DNA from 2 places in the Paenibacillus antri genome. Region 1 is predicted to be linked to the other one. Evidence: predicted binding sites of a transcription regulator. Region 1 holds the regulator's gene; the other holds the start of a gene.

The links. Region 1 encodes Rex, which represses fermentation and respiration genes when NADH is low (regulators of the CRP and FNR family bind a similar motif). Its sites were predicted from a motif close to TTGTGAAATATTTCACAA; they were not measured.
Region 2: a site for Rex is predicted at 5,975-5,992, ahead of adhE (bifunctional acetaldehyde-CoA/alcohol dehydrogenase). Genes of this name have one in related genera too.

What each region holds. Positions count from the first base shown of each region.
Region 1 is NZ_VCIW01000003.1:282,833-298,479, reverse strand. Features, by position in the region: gene FE782_RS07180 (VC0807 family protein) at 1-111, opposite strand, end outside; gene FE782_RS07175 (DUF1361 domain-containing protein) at 113-844, opposite strand; gene FE782_RS07170 (alpha/beta hydrolase) at 844-1,515, opposite strand; gene FE782_RS07165 (DUF2164 domain-containing protein) at 1,512-1,769, opposite strand; gene FE782_RS07160 (DnaD domain-containing protein) at 1,932-2,669, opposite strand; gene asnS (asparagine--tRNA ligase) at 2,691-4,001, opposite strand; gene FE782_RS07150 (acetate/propionate family kinase) at 4,060-5,256, opposite strand; gene FE782_RS07145 (3-hydroxyacyl-CoA dehydrogenase family protein) at 5,253-6,128, opposite strand; gene FE782_RS07140 (AAA family ATPase) at 6,207-7,712, opposite strand; gene FE782_RS07135 (hypothetical protein) at 7,705-8,238, opposite strand; gene FE782_RS07130 (cell wall elongation regulator TseB-like domain-containing protein) at 8,541-9,077, opposite strand; gene FE782_RS07125 (amidohydrolase) at 9,085-10,389, opposite strand; gene FE782_RS07120 (redox-sensing transcriptional repressor Rex) at 10,386-11,030, opposite strand; gene dinG (ATP-dependent DNA helicase DinG) at 11,027-13,921, opposite strand; gene FE782_RS07110 (tetratricopeptide repeat protein) at 14,048-14,719, opposite strand; gene panD (aspartate 1-decarboxylase) at 14,822-15,205, opposite strand; gene panC (pantoate--beta-alanine ligase) at 15,212-15,647, opposite strand, start outside.
Region 2 is NZ_VCIW01000004.1:165,158-180,804, forward strand. Features, by position in the region: gene FE782_RS08500 (ATP-binding protein) at 1-1,625, shown strand, start outside; gene FE782_RS08505 (stalk domain-containing protein) at 1,701-2,819, opposite strand; gene FE782_RS08510 (hypothetical protein) at 3,052-3,255, shown strand; gene FE782_RS08515 (L,D-transpeptidase) at 3,283-3,621, opposite strand; gene FE782_RS08520 (aldo/keto reductase) at 3,736-4,602, shown strand; gene FE782_RS08525 (FAD-binding protein) at 4,618-5,877, shown strand; gene adhE (bifunctional acetaldehyde-CoA/alcohol dehydrogenase) at 6,070-8,679, shown strand; gene FE782_RS08535 (PRK06851 family protein) at 8,725-9,825, opposite strand; gene FE782_RS08540 (hypothetical protein) at 10,114-12,357, shown strand; gene FE782_RS08545 (HEAT repeat domain-containing protein) at 12,358-13,527, shown strand; gene FE782_RS08550 (glycosyltransferase family 2 protein) at 13,627-15,030, shown strand; gene FE782_RS08555 (response regulator transcription factor) at 15,054-15,647, shown strand, end outside.

The DNA.
Region 1 (15,647 bases):
GGCATAGAACGCTAGATCGAAAACGACGAGCTTTCCGGATCCCTTCGTAAGGCAAGTCCCCTTTCTCTCGTGTTCGTATACAGTGTATGTATGGACCGGCCCGCATAACACCCTAACGATCGCCTTCCTGCAAATGGTACAAGAACAAATACGTGACCGCCATAAATACGCCGAAGAGCAGGCTGAACGAAGCCCCCCGCCAATGTAGATTTCCCAAAACTTCGCCGATCAACTCCATCGGCCGCACCCAAGCGTCCCAGCTGTTCAGCCGGACGATTCTGCCGAGAAAGACGCCGTAGCCGGTCAGCAGCGATACCGCCCCGACGAACGCCCATCCGGCCGGCCGCCCGAATCGGATCGCGACGAGCCGCTGGAATTGATACGTCGACAAATACGCCAGAAAGACGCCGCACCAAGCGAAGAGGAAAAAGAGGACGATATCGAACCAGACGAGATATCCGAATTCGCCGCGATCGACGTAACGATGACGCCCCGCGACGAGATGAATGAAGTCCGTCGTTAAATACGTACTGTTGGGCAAGAACAGCAGCCAGAGCGCGCCGAGACCGAGTACGAGCACGGTCGCTGCGACGCCCGGCGCCTTCCGGCCGCGTCCGCCGCTGCCGCCGTTACCGTTGCCGCCTCCCGCGATTATGGTAGCCGCGACCGACGCCGCATACGGCAGCCACGCGAGAAACAAATTCCAAAGCATAAAAAGGAAAAGCCGATCGCCCGAGACGATCGGCCGAAAACATACCATCGCGAAGCAGCCGAGCGACAGCAAAACCAGCAGTCCGGCGACCCTGGCGTTGCCGAGCGGACTCAAAGCGGAAGTCGCGCGCATTACCGGTCCCCCTCCGAAAAAAATCGTTCCACGTGCCGGAACACGTACGTAGCGTCCGGCTCGAAGCATAACATGTGCCGCGAATGCGGGTACACCGTCATCGTCTTCTCTCCTTTCACGCGAGAAGCGATATAGACGGCGCTCCGCGGGTGAACGACTTCGTCCAACTCGCCTTGCGCGATGAAGGTCGGCGTTCGGATTTTGGCGATCTCGGGCTTCAGCCTTCGAACCAGCTTCGCGAATTCGATGACCGCCCCGACCGGCGTCTCCCGCTTCGATCGAAGCTCCCGAATTTCGCCGGAGCGCAGCACCCTTACCGCGTTGCGAACGAATCTGCCGGGGCTCACGTAATGAACGGCCGCGTTCAGCAGCGCCATGCGCCGCACCGGGAACCGATTCGCGAGGTACGCCGCGATCAAGCCGCCCATGCTGAAGCCGACGAGGTCGAAGCTCCCGTGCCGCTCCGTCAGCTCCCCGGCGATCGCCGCGGCGGCCAGCACCCACTCCTCGTACCTGGTGTGGTACAGGTCGCGCAGCGGCCCGTCATGTCCGGGCAGCGTCGGCACCTTGCACGTCCAGCCGCGCGATTCCAAGTGTTCAGCGAGCGGGCGCACTTCGTACGGCCCCCCCGTGAAGCCGTGCAGCAGCAAGCAGACGCGCCCGCTCTTCATCGGCCGAGCCGAGGGAGCGGCTTCTCAAGGGCATACAAGTCGTCCTCGACCGACGCGAGCCGTTCGTTGACGGTTCGACGCGCGTCCTGAACCGCTTGATTGTAGAGGTGCGGGCCGATGGCGCCGATCATGAAGTCGGCGAATCCTTCCGCCGCGATCGAGCCGATCGACTCGCCCCGCTCCGTCTCGAAATACGCCTGCACCGCCGCGATCATCGTTTCTTTTTGTTCTCTAGGCAGCTTTAGGGTCATCATCCGGGATCCACTCCTATGTCGATAAGCTGGTAAGCTTCCCTCATTTTACCACACCCGACCGGGCGCGAAAAAACCGTCCGCGGACCGGCGACGTCTAGGCGACGTGCCGACCCGCGGACGGTTCGGTCTTCTAATGCTGAAAATCGGACCGGAGCGCCGACGTTATCGCCCGCCCCGGAACCGTTCGGTATACGCCTTCGCTTCCTCCGGCGTCGTAATGCGATTGCGCTGCCATTCCATTAAGATTCTGTCGATATACCGGAAGTGCACCTTCCCCGCGAATACCGCTTCTTTCAGCGCCGTCATGATCAGCGAGTCGGAATATCGGTCTTGGTCGAGCCAGCCGACGATCGTCTCGTATTCCATGGGCGACAGCGGACGGGCGAATTCGCTCTCGAAGACGGTGAATAAGTCCTTCCGCCGGGTCGCCGCCGTTTCTCGTCCCCGCGGCGCCGCGGCGGCGGCGGTTTCCCTTCGGGACTCCGCCGACCCGTAAGCGCCGTCCGTCGCCGCCGAAGCGGCGTACGCGTCGAGCTCCGGCTCCTCCAGCCAAGCGGCTGCCAGCTTATCGTAGAGCGGCGACAAGTCGTACCGTTCGCTCCGAACGCCGGTCGCTTCGTCCACGTCGTCCTCGATCGACACGAACCCTTCGCGAACGAAGCGCTCGATTGCCGCGAGCACTCGGTCCGGCGTCGTGGACATCCGGGACGACAGCTGGTCCGGCGTCGGGAAGAGGGTCTGTTCCCGCTCCGCGTAATATAACAGGTGAACGAGCAGCATCGCTTCGATTTCCGACAGTCCGAGCCTTGCGTAGCCGCGCAGCAGCATGCCGGGCACGGAAACCGTGCCCAGCCGCAATCCGGCTCGAAGCCCCGCGCGGTACGATTCCGTATCCGTCACAACGTTCCCCCTCCGTTCCTCTTACGGGTACAAGCGGTATAAGAGGCGCGGGAACGGAATCGTCTCGCGCACGTGGTCCAGACCGCAAATCCAAGCGACCGTGCGCTCGAGACCGAGTCCGAAGCCCGAATGCGGCACGGAGCCGTACTTCCGCAAATCCAAATACCAAGAATACGTCTCTTTCGAAAGATGATGCTCGTCGAACCGCTGCTCCATGAGCGCCGGATCGTCGATTCGCTGCGAGCCGCCGATGATTTCGCCGTAGCCTTCCGGCGCGATCAGATCGGCGCACAGCACGACGTCCGGACGGTCCGGGTCCGGCTTCATGTAGAACGCCTTCAGCGACGTCGGATAATGCGTAATGAACACCGGCTTCTCGTAGCTTTCGGCGATCGCCGTTTCGTGCGGCGCCCCGAAATCTTCGCCCCAGACGAACTCGGGGAAACCGTTCGCATTCAGGAACTTCACAGCATCGTCGTACGTAATGCGCGGGAACGGCGCGAGCGCCTTCTCGAGCTTCGACGTATCCCGCTCGAGCGTCGCCAACTCCTTGGCGTTCTTGGCGAGAACCGTCTGCACGACGTGGGAGACGAATTGCTCCTGCACGCGGAGATTTTCTTCATGGTCGACGAACGCCATCTCCGGCTCGATCATCCAAAATTCGATCAAATGTCTGCGCGTCTTCGACTTCTCCGCCCGGAACGTCGGCCCGAACGAGTATACCTTGCCGAGCGCCATCGCGGCCGCTTCCATGTAGAGCTGACCGCTCTGCGTCAGGAACGCGTCCTCGTCGAAATACTTCGTATGGAACAAATTCGTCGTGCCTTCCGCGGACGTCGGCGTCAGGATCGGCGCGTCGACCTGCGTAAACCCGCGCGTGTCGAAGAACTCTTGGATCGCCCGCACGATCGTCGCGCGAGTCGTCATGACCGCGTGCTGCTTCGGCGACCGGAGCCACAGATGACGATGGTCCATCAAGAAGTCGATCCCGTGCTCCTTCGGAGTGATCGGGTAATCGGACGTCAAATGAATGATCTCGACCCCCGTCACGGACAGCTCGTAGCCGCTTGGGCTGCGAGGCTCTTCCCGGACGACGCCCGTCACCCACAGCGACGACTCTTGCGTCAGCCGATCGGCCGCCGCCCATGTCGCTTCGTCGACTTCGTTTTTCGCCGCGACGCCTTGAATGAATCCCGTGCCGTCGCGCAGCTGCAGGAATTGAATTTTGCCGCTGGACCGCTTGCGGGTCAGCCAGCATCCGATGCGGACGGTTTGGCCGACATGCGCCGCCACGTCCCGAATCGTCGTTTGGTTCGCCTCTGCTTGATTCATGCCATCGATCCCTACTTTACCTATGAAAATGATATGTCCCGCGCCCGCGCGCCCGGCGCTACTTTTTGACCAGCTCGTACGTGTCCCGCGCGATGACGAGCTCTTCGTTCGTCGGCACGACGAGCACGTCGATCTTGGAGTTCGCCGTCGAGATGCGGCGCGCCTCCTTGGACCGAACCAGGTTCGCCTCGGGGTCGAGCTCGACGCCGAGATACGACAGGTTCAGGCACGTCCGCGCCCGGAGCAGCCATGAATTTTCCCCGACGCCCGCCGTGAAGACGATCGCGTCGAGACCGTTCATCGCCGCCGCATAAGCGCCGATATACTTGCGCAGCCGGTATTCGTACATCTCGAACGCGAGCTTCGCGTTCGCGTCGCCGTTCTCCATCGCGTCCTGCACCTCGCGCATGTCCCCCATGCCGGATATGGCAAGCAAGCCGCTATGCTTGTTCAACATCGAGCTGACTTCGCCGATCGTAAGATCCTCCTTGCCCATGGCGAACGGGACGACCGCCGGATCGAGATCCCCGCTCCGCGTTCCCATCATCAAGCCTTCGAGCGGCGTCATGCCCATCGACGTGTCGACGGATCGACCGCCCTTCACCGCGGTGACGCTCGCCCCGTTGCCGATATGGCAGGTCACGATCTTCATCTCTTCGATCGGTCGACCGAGGAACGCCGCCGCTTGTCGGCTGACGTACATATGGGACGTGCCGTGGAAGCCGTATTTCCGGATCTTATGTCTGCGGTAGAGGGCCAGCGGAATCGGGTACAAATACACGTTCCGGTCCATCGTCTGGTGGAACGCCGTATCGAAGACGACCGCTTGCGGCACGTCGGGCAGGTTCGACTCCACCGCTTGAATCCCCATCATATGCGCGGGGTTGTGCAGCGGCGCCAGATCGAACAGCCGCTTGATCTCCTGCTTCACCTCGGGCGTCACGATCGCGGACTCGCGGAACGATTCCCCGCCGTGCACGACGCGATGGCCGACGGCCTCGATGTCGGCGATGGAATCGAGCACGCCGTGTTCCTTATGTACGAGCAAGCCGAGCACCTTGCGGATGGCGGTCGTGTGGTCCAATATTTCGCTGACCTCGCGCACTTCGGCTTTCCCCGTCGGTTCGTGCGTGAGGATGGCCGTATCCATGCCGATCCGCTCCACGCGGCCGGCGGCGAGCACCGATTCGTCCTTCATATCGTACAGCTGATATTTGAGCGACGAGCTGCCGGCGTTAATGACGAGCACCTTCATATTTTATCACCATCCTCGTCGTAACGGAAGAAACCCGAACCGGTCTTCGCCCCGAGCTGTCCGGCGCGGACCATCTTGCGAAGCAGCACCGCCGGGCGATATTTCAAGTCGCCGTAATCTCGGAACATGCGCTCGAGCGCGGCCAACACGGAATCGAGGCCGAACCGGTCGCACATTTCGAGCGGCCCGTACTTAAAGCCGTACCCGAGCCGCATGGCGGAATCGATGTCTTCCGCGGAAGCGACGCCTTCGGACAGCGTATGCACCGCTTCGTTGATCAGCGTGCAGATGAGCCGCGTCGTAACGAAGCCGGGCGTCTCGTACACGAGAATCCCCTTCTTCGAGATGACCTCTTCCACGAACGCCTTGGTCCGGTCGAACGTCTCGTCGGTCGTCTGCAATCCTCGTATAATTTCCACCATGTCGATATTGGACACCGGATGAATGAAGTGCAGCCCGATGACCCGTTTCGGATAACGCGTCGCGCCGGCCAATTCGGTGACGGACAGCGTAGACGTATTCGTGGCGAGCACGACGTCTTCGCCGCAGATGTCCCCGATCGTCTGGAATACGGCCTTCTTGGCGTCCAAATCTTCGCTTATCGTCTCGATCACGAGCTCGCACTCCGACAGTCGACCGAGATCGAGGATCGGATGAATGCGGGAGAGGATGACCTTCTTCTCCGACGCGGTGAGCGCCCACTTCTCGATTTGCTTATCGAGACTCATTTCGATCGCCTTTAGGCCGTGTTCCATTTTGCTTTGCGTCTTTTCCGCTATGTAGACGTCCAATCCTTTGTGCGAGAGCATCGAAGCGATCGCTTGCCCCATCGTGCCCGCGCCGATCACGCCGATTTTCTTAAACGCTGCCATTCTCTTCCACCCCATGTATGTATGAAGATACTCCGCATGCGCGTCATGCGCGCACCCGGAGCATTATGAACGACTCTATTATCCGGCAGGCTGGAGCTCCACGCTGTGAAGAAGATCACGAAACCGGTCTCCCGACAACGTCTCTTCCCGCTTCAGAATGTCGAGCGACTGCTCGAACACCTCGCGGCGGGCGGCCAGCAGCTCCCGCGTCCGCTTCGTTAACGCGTCCAAGATTTCGCCGTTCGCTTTATTATACTCTTCTTTGGTCAGCATCTGCGAATCTACGATGCCGAGGTCGGTAAGACCGGAGTCGATCATCGTGCGCACGAGGCCGAGCGCTTGCTCGAAGTCGTTGCGAGAGCCGGTGCTTCGTTCGCCGTAAAACAGCTCTTCCGCGGCCGAACCGCCGATCGCCACCATGATCTGGTCTTCCAAGTACGCCTTGGTGTACAAATACTTGTCGGACGGCGGGTTGTGCCGCACGTACCCGAGCGCCTGTCCCCGCGGGCTGAGCGCCACTTGGGAGACGGAGCCAGGACGTACCGTCTCGGCAACGATAGCATGCCCGAGTTCGTGAATCGCTACTCGTTCGCGTTCCTCCGCCGCGGCCTCGCGGTCCGTCTTCTCGCCCATCATGACTTTGTCGATCGCTTGGAGCAGCTGACTCTCATCGATCGTCTCGCGGCCTTCCCGCATCGCGTAGATCGCCGCCTCGTTCATCAAGCTCTCGAGCTGTGCGCCGGAGAAGCCGAATGTCTGGTCCGCGATCTTCTGCAAGGATACGCCTTCCGCCAGCGGCTTATTGCGCGCATGAAGCTCGAGGATCGAGAGACGTCCCTTCGCGTCGGGCAGGTCGACCTGAATGTGCCGGTCGAAGCGGCCCGGACGGAGGAGCGCGGAGTCGAGCATGTCCTTACGGTTCGTCGCCGCCATGATCAGGATTCGAGGCGTCTCCGACGTATGAAGGCCGTCCATCTCGGTCAGCAGCTGGTTCAGCGTCTGGTCGTATTCCTTCTGCTGCCCGCCGTCGCGCTTGCCGCCGACGACGTCGATCTCGTCGATGAAGATGATCGCGTTTTGCTTATTTTCCTTGATCGCTTTCTGACGCGCTTCCTTGAACATATCCCGAACGCGGGACGCGCCGACGCCGACGTACATCTCGACGAATTCGGAGCCGCTCGCCCCGACGAAGACGCTGTCCGTGTAATGCGCGGCCGCCTTCGCCATCAGCGTCTTTCCCGTTCCGGGAGGACCCATCAGCAAGATGCCCTTCAACGGGCGAATGCCGAACTTCTGAATCTGCTCCGGCTTGACGAGGAAATCGAGCGCCTCGATCAGCTCTTTCTTCGCCCGGTCCTGCCCTCCGATATGATCGAACGTAAGGAACGTCGGAAGTTTCGCCTTCGGCTTGTTCCGTTCGCCCATGCCGAGACCGCCTCCGGTCCGCATGCGCGTCATTAGGAAAAGCGAGCCGCCGATGACGCCGACGAGCAGCACCGGAATCGGATTGACCCCGATGAAGACGAGGAAGGCGAGCAAGACGGGAAGGAAGCCGATCGCGATTTCTTTGCCGTATTTACTCATTCGGCCACACCCCCATTATCGCCGGCTGTCGCGGCAAAACGACATGCTTGCTGTTCGGGCCGTCCACCAACGTGATATATACGTTCTTTTCGTCCATTTCGGTCTGTACTTGGAGCGAGCCGTCCGCCTTCGCAAGCTCGCGAAGACGCTGCGGAATGAGCGAATATTGCTTCGTCTCCATCGCTTGGGCGACGTCGAACAACGCTTCGGACCACCAATCTTCGAGCTTCTCGCTCGTTTCGCCCGAAGCCTCCACGACGATGTCGCGGTCTCCGAGGGACGAGGCTCCCGCCTCCACGATGCCGCGATACGCTTGGCGCAGGCTGGCGCCCGGCTCGATCGTCGCGCGAACGATCGCACGCTCCCGTTCGATCTCGACGACGGGATCCGCGATGCCTTCCACGGCGGCGACCTTCTCCAAGAACGGGTCTTCCATCGCGATCGATTCATAGGCGAACCAACCGCCGAACAAGACGCCGGACGACACGACGATCGTTATAACAACAGGTAAGAGACGCAGTTTCAACACTTCGTCCCCCTTTCTAGTATCTATCGATTTCGTATATATGAGAGTATATCATAATAGGCATACGAAATGGGATGCAATGTGTGGAAGGCGACCCGGCGCCCGGCGAAATCGGCATCTCGCCGGCATGAAAAAGCCGCCCCGATCGGGTGATCGGGACGGCCTTCGTTACGGTTTATAAAAGAAGCTTGCGATCAACAACGCGCCGAACAGCACCGTCAGCGCGAACCATATTTTCGTCTTCCACGACCACTTCACGCGTCGCTCGTCCTCCGTTCGCAGCGCCGGCATCCTGCGCCGGCTTACTCTCGTTCCAGCGCAAGGCGGTAAGTTTCAAGTTTCGCGCCGTCCCGGAACGAGTAATAATCGTAATATTTCCTCGTTCCGCCGGGCTCCCGCAACGCGTAGAACACTTCCCAAACGTACGTCTCGCCAAGCTTCCCGGGCGAAATCCGCAGCAGCTGCATCTCCGGCCGCTCCTTCAGCGCGAGCGCCTTCACCTCATCGCGCGTCAGGCCGTCCTGCTGCCGTTCGATATGCAAGCCGTCTTCGCCCCACATCCATACCGCGACGTCTTCGCCGTTCGCGTTCGCGCCGAAGACGACCGAGTACGGCCGGTCCCCGACGAATCGTTCGACGAAATCGACGCGCGTCAGGTTCAGCCGCTGTACCGCTTCCGCTTGAGCCCGGCTTAACGCATCCCAATGAGGCTCCTGCACGGTCTGGTAAAACCGGCTGCCGAACAGCCCGATCGCGCCGATCAAGACGATCGCGATAGCGGTCGCCTGGAGCGCTCGGCGCCGGTTCGACGAGCTCTCGCTCATGAATCGTTCGGCCATGCGGCGCCTACGCTTTCAGGCGTCGCAGCGCCGCGTTCGCCTCGGCGACGATGCGCTCTTCGTCGAGCGTCAGACAGCGGCGACCGCGAACGAGCCGCTTCCCGTTCGCCCAGACGTCCGTCACGTCCGAGCCGGAGCCGGCGTACACGAGATGCGATACGAGATCGGCCTCCGGCTGGTAATGAGGCGCCGTCACGTCGATCGCGACGACGTCCGCCTTCATGCCGGCCTCGAGCGTGCCGACGTCGTTCAACCAGAGCGAACGCGCCCCTTCGACGGTGCCCATCCGCAGCGCGTCGCCGGCCGGCACGGCCGTCGGGTCGCCGCTGACGCCCTTGTGGATGAGCGCCGCTAGGCGGATCTCCCGGAAGATGTCCAAGTTATTGTTGCTGGCCGCGCTGTCCGTGCCGAGCGAGACGCGGACGCCCGCCTGCCGCAGCGCCGTCACGCGAGCGATGCCGCTCGCCAGCTTCAGGTTGCTGCCGGGATTATGGGAGACGCCGACGCCGTGCTCCGCCAGGATGTCGATCTCTTCGTCCGTCAGGTGCACGCCGTGCGCGACGAGACACGGACGCGAGAACACGCCGAGCCTCCGCAGATGCTCGACCGGTCGAACGCCGTAGGCGGCGGCGTTCTCTTCCACCTCGCGCGCCGTCTCCGACATATGCGTGTGGATCGGCAAATTCAATTCATGCGCCGCCTCGACGAACTTCGCGATGAATTCCGGCGGACACGTATACGGCGCATGCGGCGCCATCGCTGTCGTGATGCGGCCGTCGGCCGCGCCGTTCCACGTCTTCGCGAACCGGATCGCCTCGTCCAGCTTCGCGCGCTGTACGTCTTCAGGGCACAAACCGATGACCCCGCGGTTGAGGCAGGCGCGCATACCCGCTTCTTCCACCGCTTCCGCCACTTGATCCATATGGTCGTACATATCCATGAACGTCGTCGTGCCCGATTTCAGCATTTCCAGCATCGCCAGCATCGTTCCCGCTCGGACGCTCGCCGCGGTAAACTTCGCTTCGGTCGGCCACATATACTCTTGCAGCCAAACCTGCAGGCTCACGTCGTCCTTCAGACCGCGCAGCAGCGACATCGCCGCATGGCCATGCGTATTCACGAGGCCTGGCATGTACAGCTTGCCCGCGCCGTCGATCACCTCGTCGTCGGGCGCGACCTCGACGTCCGCCGCGCCTATGTATTCGATGCGGTCCCCCCGCATCGTCAGCGTTCCCGCGAACGCGGTCGTTCCCTCCGCGCCTTCCGCCATCGTCAGGAACGTTCCGCCTCGGATCACCGTACGTTTCGTCATTCTTCTTCCTCCGTTTCGCCCCGGTTCAAATAATACGCCAAGCTCTGCAGCTCGATCGTGAAATCCGCGTAATGAACGCGGATCTGGGAAGGCACCTTAATGATCGCCGGAGCGAAATTCATAATGCCTTCCACGCCCGCTTCCACGAATTGGTCCGCCACGCGCTGCGCTTCCGTCGCAGGCACCGTAATGATGCCGATGCGCACATGCTGCTCCCGGACCGTCCGCACGAGCTCTTCCATCGGCTGAACGGACAGTTGGTTGATGCGGTCGCCGATCCGATTCGGATTCGCGTCGAACACGGCGGAGATCCGCATATTGTCCTTCAAATACGCGTTATAATTGCATAGCGCCTGACCAAGGTTGCCCGCGCCGACGAGCGCGACGCGGATTTCTTGATCCAGCTTCAAGATGCCGCGGATCTTCTCGACCAAATAACCGACGTCGTACCCGATGCCCTTCTTCCCGAATTCGCCGAAGTACGCGAGGTCCTTGCGGATCTGGGCCGGATTCAGATCCAAACGCCTCCCTAAATCCTGGGACGATACCGTCTGGACGTCGCTCTTCGCGAGCTCGTTCAAAAATCGAAGATACATCGGCAGACGGCGGACGACCGCTTCCGATATTTTAGGAAACTTCATGTCGTTTCCACCTTTCCCGAGGATCCGTTCCCTGTCTCCGCGCCCGGCGCTTCCAGCCAATCCCGCATCCGACCGGGGATCGACTCGCTCGGCAAATGCTCGATTTTCGGCCCGGGCAGCGAATACAAGAAGTGCTTCCCGTACGACGTCTCGATGACCCTCGTGTCGTAAATGAGCACGACGCCCCGATCCTTCGCCGTACGGACGAGCCTCCCGAAGCCTTGCTTGAAGCGAATGACCGCTTGCGGCACCGACAGCTTCGTGAACGGATTTTCGCCCTGGGCTTTCAGGTATTCGCTCTTCGCCTCCACCATCGGATGGTTCGGGGGCTGGAACGGAAGGCGAACGATCGCGAGACACGTCAGCGCGTCGCCCGGAATGTCGACCCCCTCCCAGAAGGAGCTCGTGCCAAGCAGCACGGCGGAGCCCGCTTGCATGAACAGCCGCGTCAGCTTGCTCCGATTGCCGCTGTCGACCCCTTGTCCGAGGACGTGAATGCCATGCGGCTGCAGCGCCTCCCTCAACGGGCCGTGGGCAAGCTTAAGCATCTTATGGGATGTGAATAAAACGAGCATCTTGCCGTGCGTCACGACGGCCGCGTCGCGAAGCGAATCGATCAGCCGTTCCATGAACAGCGGATCCGCGTTCGCGCCCTTGAAGCCCGGGAAGTCTCTCGGGATGAGCACCAACGCTTGATCCCGGTATTTGAACGGCGAGGGCAGCTGCACCGTCTGCAGCTTCTCCTCCGCTTCGTCCCGATCCGACAAGCCGAGCTGCGACTTGACGTACTGGAACGACTTCTCGACCGTAAGCGTCGCGGACGTCATGACGACGGCGTCCTTGCGCTCCCAGAAGAAGTCCCGCATCAAACTCGAGACGTCGATCGGCGCCCCGTATAACCGCAGCGAGCGAGACTTGAAGTGCGGCGTCGCTTCCATCCAATACACCATGTTCGGGTCGTCCGCCTTCAGCAGCAGCCGCAACGCGTCGCGCGCCCTGTACAAGTCCTTGACCGTGCCGGCCAGGTCCGTAAACAAGCTTTCCAGTCCGAAGTCCTCCGCGTCGTCCTTCCCATCCGTCACGAGTCGGTCCAGCACCTTCAGCACGCTCGTCAACGTCAAGAACAAATTGTCCTCCATCGCGACGAACGACTTCCAATCGTGAGGCAGCTTATCCGCCTTCAGACGAACCGTGACCGACCCGCCCTCGCTCTGCCCCGCGGCCGCGCGCGCGATGAATCGGTCGTACAGCGCATCGAACAGTTCGTCCCAATTTTCCTTGACCTTCACGATGTCGGGGAACAGCTGGCCGATGCGCTCGCCCCAGCCTTCGGTCTTCGCGTTCGGATGCTGCTCGAGCAGCGACTTGAGCAGCGGGAGCTGGCCGGAGCGGCTGTCCTTCAACAAGGAGGTTAAAGCGCTCACCATGGAAAAGTAAGACAGATCGACGCCCAGATGCTGACTGGCGACATCCTCGAAATGATGCGCCTCGTCGACGACGAGACGTCCGTAGGCGGGAAGAATGCGATGCTCCGCTTTCACGTCCGTGAATAATAAGGAATGATTCGTTATGATGACGTCCGCCGCCCCCGCGTCGTTCCGGGCCCGGTGGTAAAAGCACTTGCGGAACCAAGGACAAGCTCGGTTCAAGCACGAATCCGCGTCGGACGCGACATGGCTCCAGAACTCGCCGCCCTTCTGTCCGAGGTTCAGCTCCTCCTCGTCGCCGTGCTTCGTCTCGCCGAGCCAGACGACCATCTGCGCGGCGATGACGCGGTCTTCCCGTTCGTTCGGAAAATCTTGATTGTTTACCTTGCCCTCGAACTTACGCAAGCACAAGTAATGGCTCCGTCCCTTGAGCACGGCGGACCGGAACGGGGTCGGCGACAGCTCGTGCAGCATCGGCAGCTCCTTCTGCCGCAGCTGCTCCTGCAGGTTGATCGTATGCGTGCTGACGACGACCTTATCGCCGGTCTGCAGCGCGTAATGGATCGACGGGATCAGATAGCCGAGCGACTTGCCCGTGCCCGTGCCCGCTTCGATGACGAGATGCCGTTCGTCCTTCAGCGACTGCGACACTTCCTGCATCATGCGCTCCTGAGCGGGGCGCTCCTCGTAATCGGGCATTCGTTCCCGGATGCGCCGCTTCAAGGCTTCCTGGAATGCGTCGAAGTCCTCCTCGAACTTCTCCCGATCCCGGTCCTCCTCGGTCGTCCAGTCGTCGACCCCGAGCGCGAATTGCCGGTGGGACCGCGTCGGGGTTCCGGGCTCCTCCGCGCTCTCCTTCCAGGCGACGACCTCCTCGAGGAACCACGCCTGATCCTGCTGCGAGGCGAAATCCGGATGCGCGAACAAGAAGCCGAGCCGCTGCAGCGTCATGAGCGGCAGCGAGAACAGCTTCTCCATGCATCGAACCCATATTTCCGCCGTCGCCTCCGCGTCGCTGTCCGCTTGGTGCGGACGGTCGTGCGCGATGCCGAAGGCGTTCGCGACGAAGCCGAGCTGATAACTCGTCAACGTCGGGAACAGCACCCGCAGCCAATCGAGCGTATCCAATATGCGTCCGTCGTAGCCGGGATACCCGGCCGAAGCGAGCGCGCGCTTCAAGAACGCGACGTCGAACGGCGCGTTATGCGCGACGAGCACCGCGCCGTCGAGCAGCGGAACGATCTCGTTCACGACGTCGTCCATCGCCGGGGCGTCCGCCACCATCTCGTCCGTAATTCCGGTCAAGGACCGGATGAACGGCGGGATCGGGACGCTTGGCCGAACGAAGGATGCGTACGTACGTTCGATCGCGAAGTCGTTCACGATGACGATGCCGACCTGAATAATTTCGTCGCGGCCCGGCTGTTCGCCCGTCGTCTCCAAATCCAAAACCGCAAATTTCATCTATAGGGTACCCCATTCGTCTTCGATTCGTTGTCGTTCGTACCTTTAAGGATACCAAACCGAAGGGGGAAAAGAAAATAGAAGAAACCCTCTCGCGAGGGAATCCATAGAAAAAAAACGAAGGCGTCAGCCGATCGCGACGCCGAGCTGCAGCACGCCTCCGTCGATCTGGCAAGCCTTCAAGTTGTACACGGGGTCCTTAAAGTTCGGATCCAACGAATGGGACGTTCGGAAACATTCGCACGCCTGTTCTACATTCCCTCTGACCGCTTGCACGCAGCCGAGCGCATTGTACGCGACCGCCTTCATCCTGCCGTCGCCCGCAAGCGAAATAATGATTTGAAGATGACCGGAAGCTTCCGCGACGTTTTCGCTTTGTAAGAAACATAAGGCCAAGAACAAGCGCGCTTGCAAGAAATCAGGGTATGCCCGGACGACCGCTTCGAACTCGCGGGCCGCTTCCGGAAACATGTACAGCTTGAAATATCCTTCGCCTCGTTGGTACTGCATCGTCTGCGCCGGCGACTCGGCGAAGGCGTCGACCGATTCGAAGAGGCCTTGAGGCTCGTGGGCTTGCGGCTTCGTCGAGGCCGCCGCCGGTTCGGGCTGAGGCCGCTGTTTGGCTTTCGCCATTTTCTCTTCGAACAACAGCCACTCCTCGATAATTTCGTCGCTCATTTCCCGAAGCTCCTGCAGCTGTTCGAGCAGCGACTCGTGTTTCGTTCCGTGCGACGCGGGCAGCGCCTCGAGGATGCCGTCCAGCTTCTCGTTCATCGATTGAAACAAGTACTTGAACATGGGCCTCCCACCTTTCGGTTGGATTCGCGACGCGAGGGTACCCTCATTTTTTGCGCCGGGGAGGCATTTCATACTGCCAAATCATTTTGACTCCGGACTCGATTACAAAATCGTCGCGTGCACTTCTTCGTTCGCCGTTTGCACGATGTTGTTGTTGCTGTCCAGAATCGCCACTTTCGGCTTATAGCTCCTTGCTTGCTCCTCCGTCATCATCGCGTAGGAGATAATGATGACGACGTCGCCCGGCTGCACGAGCCGCGCGGCCGCCCCGTTCAAGCAGATCGTCCCTTCGCCGCGCCGCCCCGGAATGACGTACGTCTCCAAGCGGGCGCCGTTCATATTGTTGACGATTTGAACCTTCTCGTTGGCTAGAATATCGACCGCGTCCATCAAATCCTCGTCGATCGTTATGCTGCCCACGTAGTTCAGATTCGCCTCCGTCACGACGGCGCGATGAAGCTTCGATTTCATCATCGTGCGAAACATGGCTCGTCACCTCTCGTTTTCATGAAATAATCGATTGTCGATCAACCGCGTTCCCCCGAACTTCACCGCGAGCGCGGCGATGAACCGTCCCGCCGCCTTCGCGACGGGTCCCTCGATCGGCTCGAGCGACGGGTACGCAAGCACCTGCGCGTAATCGAGCTCCGCCCCGGGAACGGCGCGGATCTCATCCGCGAGCTTACGTTCCAGCTCGGGCGCCGTCGTCTCCGGCGCGGCGGCGAGCCACTCGTCGATCGCAAGGAGCGACCGGCGGAGAACCGGAGCGTTCTTGCGCTGCTCCGGAGTCAAATACACGTTCCGCGAGCTCATCGCGAGGCCGTCCGGTTCGCGCAGCGTCTCGCAAGGCACGACGTCCACCGGAACGTTCAAGTCTCTGACGAACGTCTCGATGACGGCGACCTGCTGCGCGTCCTTCAGGCCGAAA
Region 2 (15,647 bases), on a different contig from region 1:
TGTATGCCGCCGGGGCGGTCCCCGCACATGCGTTCCGGCTGCAAGCGCTGACCTCGGACGAGGTGGAGCGCTACGCTCTGCACCGAGGGATCGTAAGCCGCGAAGGACGATCGCAGTTGGTCCGCTTCTCCCGAGGAGTCCCGCTCGCCATGACGCTGGCGGCGGAATCGATAGCGAGGGGCGGGGAGACGGCGCACGGCCTGGACCGCGGCGAACAATTTCAACTCGTCTCCGCTTTGATGGCCCGATTACTCCAGGGAGCGCCGCATTCTACTCAACGTCTGTTGGAGGCTGCTTCCGTATATTGGCACTTCAACGAGGAGCGGCTCGCCGCGATTGCGGATTTCGGGCTCGATACGGCATCGTTTCGGCAGTTCGTCGCGCTGCCCTTCGTCTTATTGAAGCCCGACGGCTGGGTGCTGCACGACGCCGTGAGAGCCTGGGCGTTGGAGGATTTCCAGCTTCGCCGGCCGAACGCATACGAGCGGATGCGGAGCAAGGCGCTGGAGCACATTCGCAAGGAAGAACAGGCGCAGCCGACGCTTCGCCGGAAGCTGCAGATCGAGAAGATGAACCTGCACGAGCATCCGATCGTTCGCGGCATCTGCTTTTCCGGTCACCCGGACGACGATATCGAGGTGCGTTCCTGCAGACCGGTCGACATCCCCGCGATCCGGCAGTTATACGTCGAGTTCCACCGATTCGCCGCTCCCGAAGCCGCGGAGGATCCGCCGCTCGAACGGCACATCGAAGCGATCTTCGAGATCGCTCCGGCCGCCTTCGATACGATCTGGCAGCGGGAGCGCATGATCGCCTTCATCGGGAAAGTTCCGCTGGAAGGGCGGATCCTCGAGGCGTTACGTAGGGAGCCGTTGCTCGATCCGTTCTTTCGGGGATGGAAGCCCGTCCCGAACGCGTATCTGTTCACGTTCGTCGGGATCGCGCCGGAGCTGGAAGGGAAGACGCGGGCGCTCATCATTAACGCGTTGATGAACCGCTTCTCCCGGTCCGAGTGGATTTTGGACTTCACTTGCCTGAAGGAATGGTTCCCCGTATTCGAGCTGTGCGGCTTCGAGCCGGCGCCTTGGGCCGACGCGTTCACGCCGCTCGGCACCGAATATCGCGCGTTCGTCCTCGATCTCCGGCATGAGGATTTCATCACGAGGCTGGATCGATCCGTAAGCCGTCAGGCGTCTCCGGAGGCGTCTTCGGTACCGGCTTCCGAACCTGCTTCTCCCCGACCGACTCCGTCCGAGCCGCAAGAGTCGAACGAGCTGAATGAACTGAAAGCCGTTCTGAAACATTGGAGCGCCCTTCCGCGGAAGCCGGCGCTGACGGAGCGTTACGTTCGATTGTTCCCGCATCGTATCGTCGATCGGCAGCCGAAGGAGCAAATCGGCGCCGTCGTTCGACGCCAAATCGAGGACGCGATTCGTCGATTGGAAGAAGGCGACGAATCGGAAGAGATGCTAGGAAGACTGCTTACTCTTGCCTATATTCGAGCGGTGCGGCCGAACGAACGCATCGCGAAGGCGCTGAATATATCCATGGCGACTTATTATCGCCATCTGCAGAAAGCGCTGGAAGCGTTGTATCACGCGTTATCCGCCGAAGGCGATACGTAAAGAGAAAGCCTGAGATCCCGGACGAACCGCATCGTCGCCGGGCGTCTCAGGCGATTTTTTTCGCTTACGGCATCATTACGGCGCTTGCACTTCGAGCTCGGCTTGTTGGATGCCCGGCACCAGCGGACTGAACTTGAATTCGACCGAGTCGGCGTACGGTCCGATATTCCTCTTCCGGATTTTTAGCGGGATGCGTTCTTCGCCGGGAGGCGCGTATACGGCGGTCGCCGTGTAGGTGCCGACCGGCACGTCGTTCATGCCGAAGCCGCCGGGGAAGTTGAAGCCGAATCCGGCGATCGTCCGACCGTTCCCGTCCGGGACGAGCGTCAGCTCCACATGATCTTCGGTATAACCGTTCGCGAAGCTGTTGAGATCCATGTACAGATATAGCTCTCCGAAGATCGTCTCCGCTTCCGGCACCGTAAAGTTCCGGACGGCTCCCGTATTGCCGGCGAAGGGACGATCGACGTCGGGGATCAAATCCACGATGAACTCATCGACGAGGTGCGAGCCGCCCATATTCCATGTCGCGGCCAGCAGCGGCAGCTCGATCCGATAGTAGCCGTCGGCGTCGGTGACAGCATGCAAGTTGCTGTTATATAGCAGCTGGTTATCGGCGAACACTTCGGCGCCTTCCACCGGGGAGCCGTTAGCGGCGACCACGCGTCCCTTCGCGACGTAAGGCTCAGCTTCGTCCGCCGAGGCCGTCGGAACGGTCGGATCGCTCGGGCGGGCGGCGCCGACGGTAATCGTCGAGACGTTGCCGCTAGAGACGAAGGCGACGTCGTAACCGCTGTTTTCCGAGACGAAGCGCAGCGGCACCATCGTACTGCCGCCAATGATCTGCGCCGGGACGTCGAGTCGGACGTCGCTGCCGTTCACACGGGCAACGTTCTTATCGATCGTCAATTCGATCGTGACGCCGTCTTTCGTCCCGACCGCGCTTCGGCCGCCGGCGTCGCCGGCGTCGATCCACTGTACCGTATACCCGAGCGATTCGAACAGCTTGCGGAAGGGGACGAGCGTTCGTCCTTCCTTCAGTACCGGCTGCGCCTCCGAGAACCGGAGAAGCTCTCCGTGCACATAAACGTTGACCGCGCCTCCGGCCGACAACGCCGTGTGCGAACCCAAGGCAAGGAACAGCAAGGCGCTTCCGGCAACCCTCACGTACTTAGGCAGGGTTGGAATCGACATCAATCCTCTCTCCTTTACGATCTCGCGTCGTTCCGCCGCAGCGTACTTAGCGACGACCTCTATACCGTATCAGCCCGCGCCTTATGAATCCATAGCGAATGAGAGTCCGTGCGAAAATTGAGACGTTGTTGAGAGTGTTTCGAATTTTACATTCCGGCGCCTTTCCGTTTACGCTTCCTTAACATTCGTTCGTTATGCTTTCTATAAGATAGCTATCGACGGAGGGATGCGGATGGCAGCGTTCATTACTTTCGTACTCATTCTTTTACTGTTCGTGTGGGGAGTCTCCTCCGCGAGCGGGAAGTCGGGGACCGATCGAACCGGACGCAAGAAGCGTCGGAGCCGCGAAACGGACGGGTCTTCGTCCTACGCGTACGGAGACGGCGGTTCGGGCGGAGACGGGGGATGCGACGGCGGGGGCGGAGGCGGAGATTGACACGAAGGGCGAATGATTCGACGATAGTTATGGTCTGATCGTCACCCTTGTCCCGACCGGCACGAGGGAAGACAGCTCTAATACGTCCTTATTGTGCATCCGAATGCAGCCGAGGGACACTTCCCGGCCGATGGAGGAAGGATCGTTCGTCCCATGGATGCCATAGGTGGGTTTGGACAACCCCATCCAGAACGCGCCGTACGGACCCCCGGGATTCGATTGTTTGTTAATGATTTTGTATTCGCCGGTGGGCGTGCGGGAGACCATTCTTCCGATGCCGACCGGGAATCCCCGCTTCACGATATCCCCGTCAAGCAAATACAATTGCCGATCCGATAAATCTACGATGATTCGATACTTCGGCATGCTCAACCTCCTCCGCGTATTCTTGATTCGTTCATTTAGGGTATGACGAAACCGGGAAACTCTGCTACTCTTATTCCGATGGCACTTATTTCAGGTTCGAAGGGGACGATATCGATGTCAATGATACCCAGGAGACCGTTAGGCCGCATTCCATTCGAAAGTTCGGTCGTTATGTTCGGAGCCGCAAGTCTCGGCAACGTTACGCAAGATGAGGCGGACGCCTCGATTCGGTACGCGCTGGAACGCGGCGTCAACCATTTCGACACGGCGGCCAGCTACGGGCATGCCGAAGAACGAATGGGGCCGATCATCAGCGAAGTGCGGGACGAGATTTTCCTCGCGACGAAGACGGGGGAGCGTTCGAAAGAAAAGGCGAAGGCGGAAATTTACCGATCGTTGGAGCGCATGCGCGTCGATTCCGTCGACCTGCTGCAGCTCCACGCCGTGGGAACGATCGCCGAGCTCGATTCGTGCACGACCAAGGGAGGCGCGCTGGAGGCGGCGATCGAAGCGAAGGAAGAAGGGGTCGTCAAGCACATCGGCATCACGGGGCACGGCCACGAAGCGCCGATCGCGCATTTGGAAGCGCTTCGACGATACCCGTTCGAGACCGTGCTGCTTCCTCTGAACCACTACATGTACACGATGCCCGAATACCGAGAGGCGTTCGACGCCTTAATGGAGGAAGCGGTCAACCGGGAAGTCGCCGTACGCGTCATTAAAGCGATCGCGAAGGCGCCTTGGGGCGAACGTCGGCAGCGTCCGTACGCAACCTGGTACGAGCCGTTCGACCGGCAGGACGCGATCGACGCTTGCGTTCATTTCGTCTTGAAGTTCCCGAACGTAGCGGGCTTCGCAAGCGCGGGAGACGTGCATTTATTTCCGAAAATCGTAGAAGCCGTAGAACGATTCGGTTCGATGACCGACGAGGAGGCGGATCGAATTTTATCGTCCGTCGGCGGGTATACGTCGGTATTTTAGAAGGGACGGGACAAGGTGCATTACGAAAAAAACTGGGCCGGCAATTACATTTATAACGCCGCAGAAGCGTACGTTCCCGATCGGGTGGATCAAGTGCAGGAATTCGTCGCGAGCCGCTCGCGGGTGAAGGCGTTAGGGACGCGCCATTCGTTCAACGGCATCGCCGACACGACGGCAAGCCATCTCTCGCTGCGAAAGTTGAATCGCGTCATCGAGTTGGACCGCGCGAATCATCGGGTGACGGTGGAGGCGGGGATGCGGTACGGCGAGCTGTGCGGATATTTGCACGCCAACGGGTATGCGCTGCACAATTTGGCGTCGCTGCCGCATATTTCCGTCGCCGGCGCGTGCGCGACGGCGACGCACGGTTCCGGCGACCGGAACCGGAATCTGGCCGCGGCGGTCCATTCGCTGGAGCTCGTCCAAGGGGACGGTACGACGGTCGCTTTCGCCAAGGAAGATCCGGAGCATCCGATCGAAGCGGCGGTCGTCGGACTCGGTGCGCTCGGCGTCGTCGTCCGAATGACGCTCGACGTCGTACCTGCCTTCGAGATGAGCCAAGAGGTGTATGAACATCTGCCGCTAGCGAGGTTGCAAGACGACTTCGACGCGATCTTCTCCAGCGCGTACAGCGTCAGTCTCTTCACGGATTGGAAGCGGCCGTCTTTCAATCAGGTGTGGCTGAAGCACAAGGGGAGAGCCCCCGACGAACGGAGAGCCGATTTCTTCGGTGCGACGCGAGCAGGCGAGAAGCTGCATCCGGTACCGGGAAGCGGCGCGGAACCTTGTACCGAGCAGCTAGGCGTCCCGGGGCCATGGCATGAACGCATGCCCCACTTCCGAATGGAATTCACGCCGAGCGCGGGGGAGGAGCTGCAGAGCGAATATTTCGTCTCTCGCAGGGACGCCTATGCGGCCTTATGCGCGCTAGACGAATTGAGAGATCGGATCTCGCCGCTTCTGTTTATTTCCGAAGTTCGTACGATCGCGGCGGACGAGTCGTGGATGAGCCCTTGCTACCGACAGGACTCGGTCGCGATTCACTTCACTTGGAAGCCGAATTGGGATGCGGTTCGAGTCGTTCTGCCGATCGTCGAAGAGAAGCTGGCGCCGTTCCAAACCCGTCCGCATTGGGGCAAGCTGTTTACGATGGAGCCCGGCAAGCTGCAGCCGCTTTACCCGAAGCTGCCGGAGTTCCGCCGGTTGATAGCGCGTTGCGACCCCGAAGGCAAGTTCCGCAACGACTTTCTGGAAACCTATATTATCGGGACATGATTCTATCCCGAAACATCCGAAACATCCCGCGTCCCCCGCGGGATGTTTTCATTCCTTGGAGTCGGTTATTTTATTGTAAAATCTCTCACACCAAAGTATGTGAAAATATTCACGTACTCTCATCTATTTTCATAGTTCGAATCGATCCGGCCGATTACCATGGAACTAACAAAACCGAAAGGGTGATAGGCGATGGCCGTGAGAGAAACCGAAGTAAAGCAAACCGCTGCGGCGCAAGACCAAGTGAACGAATTGACGAAACGGGCGAAGAAGGCTTATGAGCAGTTCTTGAGACTCGATCAGGCGCAAGTCGACGACATCGTGAAAGCGATGGCGCTCGCCGGGCTGGACCGCCACATGGCGCTCGCGAAGATGGCCGTTGAGGAGACGGGCCGCGGCGTGTACGAGGATAAGATCACGAAGAACATCTTCGCGACCGAATACGTGTACCACAGCATCAAACACGATAAGACGGTCGGCGTCATCGAAGAAAATGCGAATGAAGGCTACCGCCTGATCGCGGAGCCTGTCGGGATCGTCGCAGGCGTGACGCCGGTCACGAATCCGACCTCGACGACGATGTTCAAGTCGCTGATCGCGGCGAAGACGCGCAACCCGATCATCTTCGCCTTCCACCCGTCTGCGCAGCGGTGCAGCTCCGAAGCGGCGCGAACCGTCTACGAAGCGGCCGTTCGAGCCGGCGCTCCCGAGTTTTGCGTGCAATGGATCGAGACGCCGTCCGTCGAGGCGACGCAGCTGTTGATGAACCATCCCGACGTAGCGCTCGTGCTGGCGACCGGAGGATCGGGCATGGTGAGAGCGGCTTACAGCACCGGGAAGCCGGCGCTCGGCGTCGGTCCGGGCAACGTGCCTTGCTTTATCGAAAAGACGGCGAACCTTGAGCAGGCGGTCACGGATCTGATCTTGTCGAAGACGTTCGATAACGGCATGATCTGCGCGTCCGAGCAATCCGTCATCATCGAAGAGCCGGTGTACGAACGTACCAAGAAGCTCATGACCGAGTTGGGCTGCTATTTCTTAAGCAAGGAGGAAGTCGAGGCGGTTTCGAAGCTCGTCATCCAAGCAGACAAATGCGCCGTTAACCCCGTCATCGTCGGTCAGCCGGCGTCCGCGATCGCTCAGTTGGCCGGCATCCGCGCGCCGGAAGACGCGAAGATTCTGGTCGCGGAGCTGAAGGGCGTCGGTCCCCAACATCCGCTGTCGGCGGAGAAGCTGAGCCCCGTGCTTGCTTGTTATAAGGCGAAGAACGTAGCGGAAGGAATCGAACGCGCGGCGGAGGTCGTCGCCTTCGGCGGCATGGGCCATTCGTCGGTCATCCATTCGAGCGATCGAACGGTCGTCGACGCCTTCGCAAGCAGGCTGCAAACCGGACGCGTGCTCGTCAACTCGCCGTCCACGCACGGCGCCATCGGCGATATCTATAACACGAATCTTCCGTCGTTGACGTTGGGGTGCGGCTCGTACGGCCATAATTCGACGACCTCGAACGTGTCCGCGGTCAACCTGATCAACGTGAAGCGGGTGGCGGATCGCACGGTGAATATGCAGTGGTTCAAGGTGCCGCCGAAAGTGTACTTCGAAAAAGGGTCGGCGCAGTACTTGACCAAGATGCCGGACATCTCGCGGGTGTTGATCGTGACCGACCCGATGATGGTGAAACTCGGTTATGTAGAGAAAGTCGAGTATTACTTGCGGAAGCGGCAGTCGCCGGTTTTCATCGAAGTGTTCTCCGATGTCGAGCCGGATCCGTCGGTCGATACGGTGGAAGCGGGCAGGAAGGTCATGGAGGCGTTCCGGCCGGACTGCATCGTCGCCTTAGGCGGCGGTTCCCCGATGGATGCGGCCAAGGCGATGTGGTTGTTCTACGAATATCCGGATACCAGCTTCCATCACTTGAAGCAGAAATTCCTTGATATTCGCAAGCGGGTGTATAAATATCCGCAGCTCGGAACGAAGACGAAATTCGTCGCGATTCCGACCACGTCGGGTACAGGGTCCGAAGTGACTTCTTTCGCGGTCATTACGGATAAGCGGGGCGGCAATACGAAATACCCGTTGGCCGATTACGAGCTCACCCCGGACGTGGCCATTATCGATCCGGAGTTCGTCTACAGCTTGCCCAAGCATGCGGTCGCGGACACCGGCATGGACGTGTTGACGCATGCGATCGAAGCGTACGTCTCGGTTATGGCGAACGATTATACGGACGGCCTTGCGATCAAGGCGATCCAGCTCGTGTTCGAGTACTTGCGGCCGTCTTACGAATCCGCGAACCCGCTCGCCCGGGAGAAGATGCACAACGCATCGACGATCGCCGGCATGGCGTTCGCCAACGCCTTCCTCGGCATCAACCACAGCCTCGCGCACAAGTGGGGCGGGGAATTCCATACGGCGCACGGCCGGACGAACGCGATCTTGATGCCGCACGTCATTCGGTACAACGCGACGCTGCCGACGAAATTCGCCGGATTCCCGAAATACGACCATTACGTCGCCGACAAGCGTTACGCCGATATCGCTCGCGTTCTCGGACTGCCGGCCCGTACGACGCAGGAGGGCGTCAACAGCTTGATCGATGCGATTCGCAAGCTGAACCAGGCGCTCGGCATCCCGGAGAAGTTCCAAGATCTCGGCGTCGTGGAGCCGGTCGTCTTCGAATCGCGGGTCGACGCGTTGGCGGATCGCGCTTTCGAAGACCAGTGCACGACGGCGAACCCGAAGCTGCCGCTCGTCTCGGAGCTCGCGGACGTGTATCGGAACGCGTATTACGGAAATTTCTAATGGATATAGACGCCCCGCAGCCGAAAGCTGCGGGGCGTCGCTCGTCTAGACGTATCTCTCGGCGATCGCATCGATCTCCCGACGGATGCGTTCCCGCGCCGAATCGACGACCGAGAAATTCATCGCTTGCCCGTAGATGCGTTCCAATTCGTCGTGAAGCGACTTCGCCGTCGCCAAGTGCCCGATCGACTCCTTCATCTTAGAGGAATATCGTTGCTTCAAGTCGCGTATAGCGTCCGCGTGCGCTTCGTCCGTTCCGGGCTTGATGCAGCGCGCGTACATATCCAGGATTTCATCGGATTCCCGTTCGGGAAAATACTCGTGCGGCGCCGTGCTGTCGAAGATGGCGAAGCCGAGCTCCCGGACGATGACCATGTCCAAGCTGTTCGGGTCGAAGCCGCAATGGTAGATTTCTACATCGTAACCTCGCTCCGTCGCGGCCGCCGCGACCTTCTTCAGCAGGGTCGACTTGCCGGAGCCGGGTCTCCCCTTGATGAGTATTCTACGCTTCAGCCCTTCGGTCAAGTTCGGTACGAAGTCGACCGCGCCGGACGGAGTGGCAGCCCCCAAAAACCGGCGGTCGACGCGGCTTTTCTTCCCGGTTCCGCTGTTCGGGAACAATGAACCGATGTATTCCCGGGTCAGCCGATCCGCTTCCTCGAAATCCATATTTTCGATATAAATCTTTTCCCAGTCGTCATGGATTCGCAGCGCTTCCGCAAAGCCGGCATACGCGCGGTCGTACGCCAGTTTGATCTGATCGTTCAACGCTTCGATTTCGCTTCTCCGGTCGGCCAGCGCGGACGCGTCCCAGGCTTCCCCGAGATTCACGTACTGCTCGACCGCACCGGGAAGCCGGGGTTCGACGACATGAGGCGACGTGCCGTCGACGATGCCGACGCCAAGCCCGGGCGCGACGACGCCGTCGAGCGAATCGTTATCCGACGCGCAGTGGATGTACCAGACGTCGTGACCGGAACGAACCATGGCGTCGCCGACGGCGCGGATGACGCCGGATTTTCCCGTACCGGGGCCGCCTTTCAGAATATACAGACGCCGAAGGTCTTGCAGCGACGAGTCGAATAAGTTGGCGAAGCCCTTGGCGGTATTGCCGCCGCAATAAAAATGCAAAATGTTCCCTGACATCGCGAACATCACACCTCTCCTATAGGCAAATGTAATGCTGACATAGCACATCGTATTGCGAGCGCTGCCAATTGGTGCCCAATTTTCACGAAACGAACATAAATTCCATACTTTCATTACACTCGCCGGAAGCGTTCATATCGTTCACACTCCGATTACAATAATCTCTGAACGTTTACAATATTTAGCACTTAGAACACAGACAAACGACTGCCTTCTGCTGTACGATAATTTCGCAAACAACAAAAATCGTCAAGAAACGAGGTTTCTAGCAGAGGGAAGTGAACGATGAAAAAGATGTCGAAGAAACTTTCGCTGTTGGCCTTGATCGGCACGGTCGCGGCGGCCGCGACGGCCTATTCGTTCTGGCCGCCGACGGCCAAAGTCGAAAGCGCCGAAATCGAAGAAGGCGTCCGCGCGAAGTTTCGAGCCGAAGGCTCGCAGATCGAAGTATACGCCGATCAAGCTTGGCAGCCTTACTTCGCGAAGGGGGTCAACCTCGGCGCGACTACGCCCGGACATTTCCCCGGAGAACTCGCCGTCACGAAAGAAGAGTACATGCGATGGTTCGGCATGATTCAAGAGATGGGAGCGAACGTGATCCGTGTTTATACGATTCTAAAGCCGGAATTTTACGAGGCATTGGTCGCATACAACGCGAAGCGCGACGGAGATCCGTTGTTCTTCATCCAGGGCGTGTGGAGCCCGGAGGAACAGTTGATCGAGGGTCAGGACGCGTTCGAGCCGGACGTGAAGCGGCAATTCGAGCAAGAAATCAGGGACGCGGTAGGAGCCGTATACGGCAAGGCGAAGCTCGAGCCCGATCCGCATTCGGGGAAGGCGAGCGGCACGTATATTTTTAACGCGGGACCGTATTTGATGGGATGGATTCTGGGCACTGAATGGGATCCCAAGATGGTGGATCGGACGAACCGGCTGCATCCCGACGTCCCCGCGTACGAAGGCGTACACTTCCGAAGCAAACCCGAAGCCAGCCCCTTCGAACGTTGGTTGGCCGAGATGGTCGATATCGCGGCGCAATCCGAGCGGGAGCACGGGTGGCAGCATCCGATCGCCTTTTCCAATTGGGTGACGACCGATCCGCTGGAGCATCCCGGCGAGCCGTTATTCGAAGAAGATCTCGTCTCCGTCGACCCGCTCCATGTCGAAGCCGTCGATTGGGGGGCCGGATATTTCGCTTCCTACCACGTATATCCGTACTATCCGGATTTCTTCGCGTTCGACGCTACGTATCAGACGATGACCAACGACGAAGGAGAGATCGATAGCTACCTGGCGTACATACATCGGCTGAAGCAGCATCACCGAGAGCTCCCGATCATGATTACCGAGTTCGGCGTTCCGGCGTCGCAGGGCGTCGCGCATACGGGTCTGCTGGGGCGCGACCAGGGCGGTCATAACGAAGCGCGCCAAGGCGAGATCGATCGCGAGTTGTTTCGGCACATTCACTCCGAAGGCTATTCCGGGGCGATTCTGTTTACGTGGCAGGACGAGTGGTTCAAGAAAACGTGGAACACGCTGCAGTACGACGTTCCCGACCGCAGAGCATATTGGTACAACGCGCTGACGAACGAAGCGTTCTTCGGCGTGCTCGGGATGTACCCGAGCAAGGCGGAGACGATCCTGATCGACGGAGACCCGTCGGATTGGGAACGATTGAAGGACGGAGAATGGAAGAGTTTAGAGATGGAAGCGGCCGGGTTCGAGGACATCCGGGTTTCCCACGACGAAGGGTACCTGTACCTTCTGCTTCGATTGTCCGAGCCGTTCGATCCCGCGAGACAGACCGTCTATATCGGATCGGATACGCTCCCCGGCGGCAACCGGCACGCGGAGGAGCTGCGAGGTTTGACGCTGGACGAAGGGTTGGAGACGGTCGTGGAGCTGTCGGGAGAAGAGGCGGGACGCATTCGAATCGCTTCCAATTACGATTTCCATACGCGGCTCTATCGCCACGCCGGGATGGAGCCGGTCGATCCGCAGGCGCTTCGGGACGACTCGGGGCTGTTCCATCCATGGCGTCTCGTGGTGAGCTACAAGCTGGAATATCCCGATTCCCGATTCGAGCATCCGTTCAAGGACGTCGACGTCGGCGAACTGATCCGGGGGACGAGCGACCCGGAAGATCCGGACTACGATTCCAAGGCGATGTGGCAAACCGACGGAGAGGTCGTCGAGCTCCGAATCCCTTGGATGCTGCTCGGGTTCGCCGATCCCAGCTCGCTGCAGGCGATCAACTACGAAGACGTCAAGAACGGCAAGCTGGGAACCAGCTTCGTCGACGGCGTGCTGTTGTTCCCTTGGATCGCGGACAATACGACGGGCGAGCTCATCGGCATGCCTTCAGGCTCGAACGCGGAGCCGTATCCCGTTTCGACGCTCCCCCTTTATAAGTGGGAGGGGTGGGAGGACGTCGACGTGAAGTATGTGGAACGGCCGAAACAAAGCTATTACCTCATGCAGGAAGCTATGAAGGAAGTGAATACCCCCGTTACGGAAGGAGCTCCATAGGTGTATACGAATTTGAATGCAGCCGTCTATTTCTTATATGGCTTAATCGCCGTCAACCTCGTCCTTGCTTTGGTCCTGTACTGCGTGAAGCTGCATCACATTCGAATCCGCAAGACGCGGGAGAGGTTCCACAGGAAGTTCCGGGATTATCTCGTTTACATTCAAACGAATGTTGCGGGCGGCGAACGGCTGCGCACCCCGCCGATGAAGATGAGCGCCGTCGAGTCGAACGCGCTGCAGGATCGGTTGAACGACATGATCGAGGCGCTGTCGGGCGAACCGAGAGATCAGCTGATCGAGTTATGCGAACGATTGGGCTTCGTCCGCGCTCACTTGAACCGGCTGCGCGGGCGAAGTTATCGCGAGCGGGTGGACGCCGCGTATCATCTAGGCTGCATGAGGGCGAAGGAGGCGGTTCCGGCGTTGTTGGAGATGCTGCGGCATCATCGACTCGACTCGACGTTGTTCGTCATCGCTCGCGCCGTCGCGAAGTGCGCGCAAGACGCGAAGGATGTGAAAGAGATGTTACGGATCATGACGACGAAGGGGAAGAGCTTCCCCGATCTGCTCGCGGATATCGTCGAGGAAGCGCGGATCGACCGAACGGCCTTGTTCGCCGAATTGCTGCAAGAGCCGCATCCGTCGCTCGTTCGCATCGCCTTCGCCGGTTTGAACGGCGCGTCGAACCCGAACCTCGCGGCGGCCGTCTACCGCTGCATCGACTCCGAGCACGCGGACATTCAGGAGAAAGCGATCGAGCTGTATCTGAAATCGTCCGCGATGCTGCCGAAGCACGTCGTCGCGCGATTGCTCGAACATCCGAGCGCGAACGTACGACTCCTGACGGCCGGCGCCTTGCGCGATCTGTCGCAGCCGACGTATGCGGACGCGATGCGTTCCTGCCTCCTGGACACGGATCCGCGCGTCGTAGCCGCCGGAGCGGAAGGGCTGCTCGGGCTCGGGTTACCCGGCATGGAGCTGTTCTGCGCTTCCGCCTGGGAACAGCGGGAGAGAGGAGAAGGCACCGCCTTGCAAGATCGAATCGAGGAGGAGCTCGCCGCGTTGTCGGAGCGGCTCGATACGCTCGACGGCCTGACCCGGTACAACGCATTGCTGTACGCATACGAGAAGACGTTCGGCAGAAACAAAAGAATCTATCGCGTCGTGTAGTCCAGTCGTCCGAGGAAAAGAGGGGAAAATACCAACGTGTGGAACGATCTATTTCGCATCATCGAATACTATTTGCAGCAGAGCGCATGGTTGAACGGATTGCGAGATTTCTTATTCGCCTACAGCGTCTTCGCGGTCCTATACGTTATCGTTATTACCGCGATTTACTTTCTCATTTTCGGCCTGTCGATTCGCAATATGTTCGCGCTGAAGCGAGGAATCCGCTATAACCGGGTGAAGAAGCTGTCCGGTTCGGGGCATGTGCCCGCCGTTTCTTTGTTGGTTCCCGCTTACAACGAGGAGCTGACGATTATCGAAAACGTCCGATCGCTCTTATCCCTCGATTATCCGGAATACGAGGTGATCGTCATTAACGACGGCTCGAACGACGACACCTTCCGGACCATGATCGAGCAGTTCCGGCTGGAGCGCATTCGCCCGATGCTGAACCATCGAATCAAAACGGCGGACATTCGAGGCGTCTATCACAATCCCGAGTACCCGTTCTTGTATTTCATCGATAAAGAGAACGGAGGCAAGGCCGATTCGCTCAATGCCGGTATCAATCTATCCCATTACGACTTGATCTCTACGATCGACGCGGACTCGCTGCTCGAGAAGGACGCCTTGACTCGCATCGCCAGGGTGTACATGGAAAATCCCGAGGATACCGTCGCGGTCGGCGGGAACGTGCGCATCGTCAACAGCTGCACGGTCGAGGGCGGCATCGTGAAGAACATTCGATTCCCGAAGCGGCTGCTTCCCGCGCTGCAGAACGTCGAATATTTGAAGGCATTCTTAGGCGGAAGAATCGGGTGGAGCGCCATTAACGGCTTGATCATCGTATCCGGCGCCTTCGGCGTGTTCCAGAAGGACAAGGTGATCGCGGTCGGCGGCTATCGGGGGGGCTATCCCGGCGAGGATATGAACATCGTCATCAAGCTGCACCGGTACTGCCTCGAGAACGACATCCCGTATCGGGTCGCCTTCTGTCCGGACGCGGTCTGCTGGACGCAAGCGCCGGATTCGTACCGCATTCTGAGCAGCCAACGGAAGCGTTGGGGCCGAGGAAACTTGAAAAATATGATCGAGGAAGGCGTCCACATGGCTTTTCGTCCGAGGTACAAGGTGTTCGGTCTGTTGACGTTGCCTTATAACATCCTCTTCGAGACGTTAAATCCGTATATTCGCATTTCCGGACTGCTGGCGATCGTAGGGTATACGCTCTTAAGCATGACGGATTGGACGACGCTGGCGATCTTCGCCCTCGTGAACTTCTTCTGCTGCTTCCTGCTCAGCCTCGGCGCGCTGCTGATCGAGGAGACGACCTTCAGCCGGTATCCGACCGTCGGCGACCTGAACAAGATGCTCTTATACTCGTTCTTCATGTTTCTGGGGTACCGACAGATCGGCGTGTGGTGGAGGCTCATGGGGCACATCGACTTCTTCCGCAACAACAACTCGTGGGGAACGATGGTGCGAACGAACTTTAATAAATCCTGATCCGTGGAAGGTAGTGACATCGTATGACCGTGATGGTTCAAGATTCCGTTCATCAATTTAGCCGGCAGCTGTATCGCCTGACCCGAGAAGGGTACGCCAAGAACGAAGCGTGCGGGGTGATGCTGGCCGCATGCACGAATTCAAATCCAAGATTTCTAGTCCAGCTGCAGTCGTATTTGGCCAAGCACGAGCCGGAGCTGTCCACCGAATGTTATTACGACGAACCATCCCGAGTGCTGGGCGTCGTATTGGAAGGGCGGAGCTTGGCAAGCACGCATTACTTATCCTTAGTGTGCAAGGAGTTTCTCGAGCATCACCGCCTGTTGGACGGGCATCTCCTCGTCGCCGCCTTCCCGGAAGCCGGCGAACCGGAGGAGTCGATCGTGTCGCAGCTCGTGGCGGCGGCGACCCAGACGAGAGGGAGAAGCAGGGAAATCCGAATTTTTCTCGAGCAGCCGGCGAACCGGAGCGCTTCGTCGATTCTGCTCGCGGACACGGAGGAGACGAGCCGGGAGTTCATTAAGCTGCGCCTGGAGCTGAAAGGGTATGAAGTATACGAAGCTAGGGACGGCTCGGAAGCGTTGGAAAAGTTCTCGATGTTCGCGCCCGACGTCGTC